Regions from separate parts of the Clavibacter sp. GW821-FHT01D01 genome, predicted to be linked through region 1. Evidence: predicted binding sites of a transcription regulator. Region 1 holds the regulator's gene; the other holds the start of a gene.
The links. The regulator LexA, encoded in region 1, represses DNA repair genes until DNA is damaged. The targets are predictions, from matches to a motif close to TCGAACANNTGTTCGA.
Positions count from the first base shown of each region.

Region 2: a site for LexA is predicted at 1,478-1,493, ahead of AC07VC_RS08455 (DNA polymerase III subunit alpha). Genes of this name have one in related genera too.

Region 1 covers NZ_JBWKXC010000014.1:24,844-28,264, reverse strand. Annotated here, with positions in the region: gene hisH (imidazole glycerol phosphate synthase subunit HisH) at 1-136, opposite strand, end outside; gene hisB (imidazoleglycerol-phosphate dehydratase HisB) at 133-741, opposite strand; gene AC07VC_RS14955 (hypothetical protein) at 847-1,254, opposite strand; gene lexA (transcriptional repressor LexA) at 1,615-2,295, shown strand; gene hflX (GTPase HflX) at 2,372-3,421, opposite strand, start outside.
Region 2 covers NZ_JBWKXC010000005.1:32,100-35,520, reverse strand. Annotated here, with positions in the region: gene AC07VC_RS08460 (glucose-6-phosphate dehydrogenase) at 58-1,425, opposite strand; gene AC07VC_RS08455 (DNA polymerase III subunit alpha) at 1,541-3,421, shown strand, end outside.

The sequences.
Region 1 (3,421 bases):
GGAGGCCGTCGGCCTCGTGCGCGCGCCTCGTGTCGCCCGTCAGCTCGACGTCGGCGCCCGCCAGCTCCAGCGCCTTGACGGCGGAGTGCACGTTGCCGCTGCCGTAGTCGAGGACCACGACGGAGGGGCGCGTCACAGGGCGCCCTTCGTGGAGGGGATCCCGGACACGCGCGGGTCGAGCTCCTTGGCCTGACGGAACGCGCGGGCGAACGACTTGAACTCCGCCTCGGCGATGTGGTGCGGGTCGCGACCGCCCAGGACGGTCACGTGGACGGTGAGGCCCGCGTGGAAGGTGATGGCCTCGAACACGTGGCGGACCATGGACCCGGTGAAGTGCCCGCCGATGAGGTGCATCTCGAAGCCCGCGGGCTCGCCGGAGTGCACGAGGAACGGCCGGCCGGAGATGTCGACGACGGACTGGACGAGCGCCTCGTCGAGCGGGACGAGCGCATCGCCGAAGCGCGCGATGCCGGACTTGTCGCCGAGCGCCTCGCGGATGGCCTGGCCGAGGACGATGCCGACGTCCTCCACGGTGTGGTGCACGTCGATGTGGGTGTCGCCCGTGGCGGTGACCTTCAGGTCGGTCAGCGAGTGCTTCGCGAAGGCGGTGAGCATGTGGTCGTAGAACGGGACCGAGGTGCTGATCTCGGAGGCGCCGGTGCCGTCGAGGTCGAGCCGGAGATCGATGCGGGACTCGCTGGTCTGCCGCGTGACGTGCGCGGTGCGCGCGGGGGTGCTCATGATGACCATGCTACCGACCGGTCCCGACGGGCCCGCCCCGGTGCCGGCCGCCACCAGGAGCCGAGGCGGACCCGCGCCCTCCCGCCGCCGAGGAGGGACGCAGGATCAGTGCGCGTACTCGGCGGGGACGGCGAGCTGCTGGCCGGCCGCGACGTCCGACGTGGGCAGGCGGTTGAGGTCGACGACCGAGGCGATGACGTCGCGCGGGTCCGCGGACGGCGCGATCTCCTCCGCGAGGTCCCACAGGGACTGGCCGCTCGAGACCGTCACGTACTCGAACGTGGTGCCCGAGGCGTCCTTGGCTGCGACCGCCGCGCCGCCGTTGAGGGCGACGAGCCCGGCGCCGAGCGCGAGCGGGGCCGCGACCAGGGCGGTGAGGACGATGCGGCCGCGCCGCGTGATACGCAGGCGCGTGCGGGGCGCGACGGCGGCCTCCGGGGCGGATGCGTCGAGGACGGCGGCCGTGGTGGCATCGGCTGTGGTGACGGTGCGGAGTGCTGCTGCGGTGTTCATGGTGACCTCTCGTGCGAGACGGTGGGGCGTCGAGGCGACGCGCCCTGCGGTGCAGTGCGGTACGGCATGCGATGCGGGTCGGGCAGCCCGCACCCGGCTCTCGGCCGGGAGAGCCGGGTGCGAAGCTGTGTTCCGAACATACATTCGAATCACGGCCTCCGCAAGCCCTCATCGGCCTCGGACGGGCTCCGGACGCGCGACACGCTCGAACAGGTGTTTGCCCGGGGTGCCTCGGCTGGATACAGTTTCGAGTGCCTGGAGTCCATTCGACCGGGTACCACCGACATCGCCCCCGTGAGGGCGTCCGCCCGCCGGGCCGACGAGCCGCGGAGGCGTCGGCGACGAGAGGCGGACCGTGCCATGGCGGACGAGCGAGCAGCGGGCGGTGGCGCCACGAGGCGCCGCAAGAGCCTCAGCGAGAAGCAGATCTCGATCCTGGAGTTCATCCAGCGCACCATCGCCGGACAGGGGTACCCGCCGAGCATGCGGGAGATCGGCGACGCCGTCGGCCTCGCCTCGCTCTCGAGCGTCACGCACCAGCTGAACCAGCTCGAGCTCTCCGGCTACCTGCGGCGCGACCCGAACCGCCCGCGCGCGCTCGAGGTCCTCATCGACCTGCCCGGCACCGGCGCGGCGGAGGGCGGCGAGCCGGCGACGCCCGTCGGCGACGCCGCGATGGTGCCCATGGTCGGCCGGATCGCGGCCGGCATCCCCATCACCGCGGAGCAGATGGTGGAGGAGGTCTTCCCCCTCCCCCGGCAGCTCGTCGGCAAGGGCGACCTCTTCATGCTGCGGGTGGTCGGCGACTCCATGATCGACGCCGCCATCTGCGACGGCGACTGGGTGGTCGTGCGCCAGCAGAAGACGGCCGAGAACGGCGACATCGTCGCCGCCATGCTCGACGACGAGGCGACCGTCAAGGTCTTCCGCCAGCGCGACGGCCACACCTGGCTGCTGCCACGCAACAGCGCGTTCGAGCCGATCCTCGGGGACTTCGCCGAGGTCGTCGGCAAGGTCGTGGCGGTCATGCGCTCCGTCTGATCCGGCGCCGCATCGCGCACGAGAGCGGCCGTCCCCCGAGGGGGACGGCCGCTCTCGTGCGTCGCGGCGGCGCCGGTCAGCTCGCGGGCACCACCGCGTAGGCCTGGACCTGCGCCTCCTGCTCGGCCGTGACCAGCGCGCGCACGCGCGTGCCCTCCTCGACGTACGAGGTCTCGAGCACCTTCGCGCCGTCGTGCAGCATCGCGACGATCTCGCCGTGCTCGAAGGGCACCAGCAGGTCGACCTCGATGGTGGGCTGCGGGAGCAGCTCGGCGATGCGCCGACGCAGCTCGTCGACGCCCTCGCCCGTCCGGGCGGAGACGAAGACGCCCTGCGGCGCGAGGCCGCGGAGGACGACGCGGTCGTCGTCCGACGCGAGGTCGCTCTTGTTGAAGACGACGATCTCCGGGATCGACGACGCGTCGACCTCGGCGATGACCTCGTGGACGGTGGCGAGCTGCGCCGCCGGGTCCGGGTGCGAGGCGTCGACCACGTGGACCAGGACGTCGGCGTCGGCGAGCTCCTCCAGCGTCGAGCGGAACGCCTCCACCAGCTGGTGGGGCAGGTTCCGCACGAAGCCGACGGTGTCGGCGAGCGTGTACAGCTGCCCCTGGTCCGTCTCCGTCTTCCGCACGGTCGCGTCGAGCGTCGCGAACAGCGCGTTCTCGACGAGCACGCCGGCCTTCGTCACCCGGTTGAGGAGCGACGACTTCCCGGCGTTCGTGTACCCGACGATGGCGACCGAGGGCACGGAGTGCCGATCGCGGTTGGCGCGCTTGGTGTCGCGCGCCGGCTTCATCGCCTGGATCTGCTTGCGGAGCCGCGCCATGCGCGTGTTGATGCGACGGCGGTCGAGCTCGATCTTCGTCTCGCCGGGACCACGGGATCCCATGCCCGCCCCCGCGCCGCCCACCTGGCCGCCGGCCTGCCGCGACATCGAGTCGCCCCAGCCGCGGAGGCGCGGCAGCAGGTACTGCAGCTGCGCGAGCTCGACCTGGGCCTTGCCCTCGCGGCTCTTGGCGTGCTGGCTGAAGATGTCGAGGATGACGGCCGTGCGGTCGATGACCTTGACCTTCACCACGTCCTCCAGCGCACGCCGCTGGCTGGGCGCCAGCTCCGTGTCGGC
Region 2 (3,421 bases), on a different contig from region 1:
GCCGTCAGGCGACCCCGGCCGCCTCGTCCCGCGCGGGTCCGCGCGGGTCCGCGCCGATCAGCGCCAGGCGGTCGGGCCCACGGAGCCGGCGCGGTACTCGGCCATGGGCACGCGGTCGCCCTTCCAGGCGCGCATGACGGGCGCGACGATGCGCCAGCAGCGCTCGGCCACGTCGCCGCGGACCGACAGGCGCGGATCGCCCGCGAGGATGCCGTCGAGCACCTCGCCGTACGGCGTGAGCTCCGGCTGCGCGAACTGCGTGCGGAACGTGGCCTGGGTGAGCGTGAAGGGCTCCCCCGTGCCGTCCATGGTGACCTCGAGCGAGATGCTGTCGGGCTTCAGGTCGATGACGAGCCGATCGGGCCGGGCGGACCCGTGGAGCCCCCGGGGCAGGTGCGCCACGGGCTTGAACGTGACGACGATGCGCTTGGACGACTCCTTGAGGGCCTTGCCGGAGCGCAGGCGGAAGGGGACGCCGGCCCAGCGCGCGTTCGCGATGCCGAAGGTGACCTCGGCGAGCGTCTCCGTCTGGTTCGCGGGATCCACCCCCTCCTCCTTGGCGTAGGCGGGGACCTTGGCGCCCTCGACCGAGCCCGCGGTGTAGCGGGCGCGGCGGCTGTGGGCCACGGGGTCGCCGTCCCACACCTCCGTGGCGCGGAGGACCGAGGCGATGTTCGAGCGCAGGTCGTCCGGGTCGATGCTGGCGGGCGGCTCCATGGCGAACACCGCGAGCACCTGCAGCAGGTGGCTCTGGATCATGTCGACGAGCGCGCCCGACTTGTCGTAGTACGCGGCGCGGCCCTCAAGCGCCAGGGTCTCGTCGTAGAGGATCTCGACCTTCTCGATGTCGCGCGCGCTCCACACCGACTCGAAGAACCGGTTGGCGAAGCGCAGCGAGACGAGGTTGAGCACGGTGGAGAGGCCGAGGAAGTGGTCGGTGCGGTGGATGCGGTCCTCCGGCACGAGCTTCAGCAGCTGTCGGTTCAGCTGGGCCGCGCTCCGGCTGTTCGACCCGAACGGCTTCTCGAGCGCCAGCGTCGTGCCCTCCGGCAGGTCGATCCTCTCCAGCTGCTCGCACACCTTGATGGAGATGGCCGGCGGGAGCGCGAAGTAGAGGGCGGGGGCACCCTCGCACGCCTCCAGGATGCGCTTCAGGTCGTCGAGGTCGGTGGGGTCGGCCTGGACGTACCTGGTGGACGAGACGATGCCCGCCGCCCGGCGCCCCGTGGCGTCCACGGAGTCGAACGCGGCCTTGACCGTGCCCGTCCACTCCTCCGGCGTCCGCTCGCTCCGGCCGGTGCCGATGAGCTGGATGCGGCGCCCCCGATCGCTCGCCACGAGGCTGCCGAGACCCGGCAGGAGGAGGCGTTCCGTGAGGTCGCCGCTGGCGCCGAGGATGACGAGGGTGGAGGGTTCGCTGGTCATCCTCCGAGACTACGGGTCGCGACCGCGCGGGAGCCGACCTAGACTGGGCGAGTCGAACATCCGTTCGAACGCCGCGTCCGGGGAGGACGCGAGGGGACACCGCCGGGAGGTGCGCGTGAGCTTCACCCACCTGCACGTCGCGTCCGCCTTCTCCGCCCACTTCGGCACCACGGCGCCCGAGGCGCTGGTCGACCGGGTCGCCGAGCGCGGCGCGTCGGCCGCGGCCGTCACCGACCGGGACGGGCTCTACGGGGCCGTCCGCCACATCCGTCGCTCCATCGCGGCCGGCGTCTCCCCCGTGGTCGGCGCGGAGCTCGGCCTCACGGGCGAGCACCCGGGCCGCGTCACCGTGCTCGCCCACGGCGGCGTCCAGGGGCAGGGCTGGGCGGCGCTCAGCCGTCTCATCAGCGCGAGCCACGGACGCGGGACGGCGCGGAGCACCGCCCGCAGCGCGCAGGCGGGGATCCCGCGCAGCCGTCCGCCCGCGTTCCTCCTCGGCGAGGACGGGCCCGTCGGCACGGTCATGCTGGGGCCGGACTCCGACGTCGGCCGCGCCGTCGCGGCGGGCGACCACGCGCTCGCGTCCCGCCACCTGGCCGAGTGGTCACGGCTCCTGCCCGGCGCGGTCGTCGTCGAGGTGGTGTGCCACTACACGGAGCCCGGCGAGTCCGCGAGCCTCCGCCACGCCGCGCGGATGATGGAGCTCGCCGAGGCCCACCGCGTCCCCGCGGTGCTCACCAACGCCGTCCGCTACCTGGAGCCCGACGACGCCCTCACGGGCGACGTGCTCGACGCCGCGGGCACGCTCCGGCCGCTCGGATCGTTCCGCCTCCAGCCCAACGGCCAGGCGTGGCTCAAGCCGCCGGCCGAGATGCAGGGCATCGCGCGGGAGATCGCGGGCGCGTCGTCGCTCGACCGGCGGGCGGGCGAGGCGCTCCTGCGCGCCACCGAGGAGCTCGCCGACCGCTGCCGCCTCGACCCGGACTCGGACCTCGCCTGGCGGAAGCCGAAGCTCCCGGAGAAGTCGGTCATCGGCGTCACGGGCGACCCGGACGAGGCGCTCTGGCGGAAGGCGGAGGCGGGCGTCACCGAGAGGTTCGGGCACGTCGACGAGTCGATGCGGCAGCGCGTGCTCGCCCGCATGCGCACCGAGCTGCAGACCATCACGGGCTTCGGCTTCGCCACCTACTTCCTCACCGTCGCCGACGTGTGCTCCCTCATGCGCGACATGGGCGTGCGCAACCAGGCGCGGGGATCCGGCGCCGGCAGCCTCGTCAACTACCTCCTGCGCATCTCCAACGTCGACCCGCTCGAGCACGACCTCCTCTTCGAGCGCTTCCTCGGCAAGGTGCGCTCGACGCTGCCCGACATCGACATCGACGTGGAGTCCGCCCGGCGGCACGAGGTGTACCACCGGGTGTTCGAGAGGTACGGCAGCAACCGGGTCACGCTGCTGTCGATGCAGAACACCTACCGGGCGCGCGGCGCCGCGCGCGACGCGGGGCTCGCGCTCGACCTCGACGAGCAGCAGATCGACTTCATCGCCAAGAACATCTGGCGCTTCAACGCGCGGGAGTTCCGCGAGGTGCTCGAGACGAAGCCGGAGCTCAAGCCCATCGCCGACCTCGTGCGCGACAACCCGAGCATCGACCTGCTGGTCGATCTCACGGAGCGGCTCGACCGCCTCCCCCGGCACATCTCCATGCACCCGTGCGGCGTGATCCTCGGCGACTCCGACCTCCTCAGCACGAGCCCCGTGCAGCCGAGCGGCATGGGCCTGCCCATGAGCCAGTTCGACAAGGACGACATCGACGACATGGGGCTCCTGAAGCTCGACATCCTGGGCGTCCGGATGCAGAGCACGATGGCCTACGCGCTGGAGGAGATCCACCGCGTCCACGGCACGCGCTCGGCCGTCGCGGGCGGCGTCCCGGTGGACGCGCGCTACGTGCACCGCGACGGGCGCATCGAGCTCGACGAGATCCCGCACGACGAC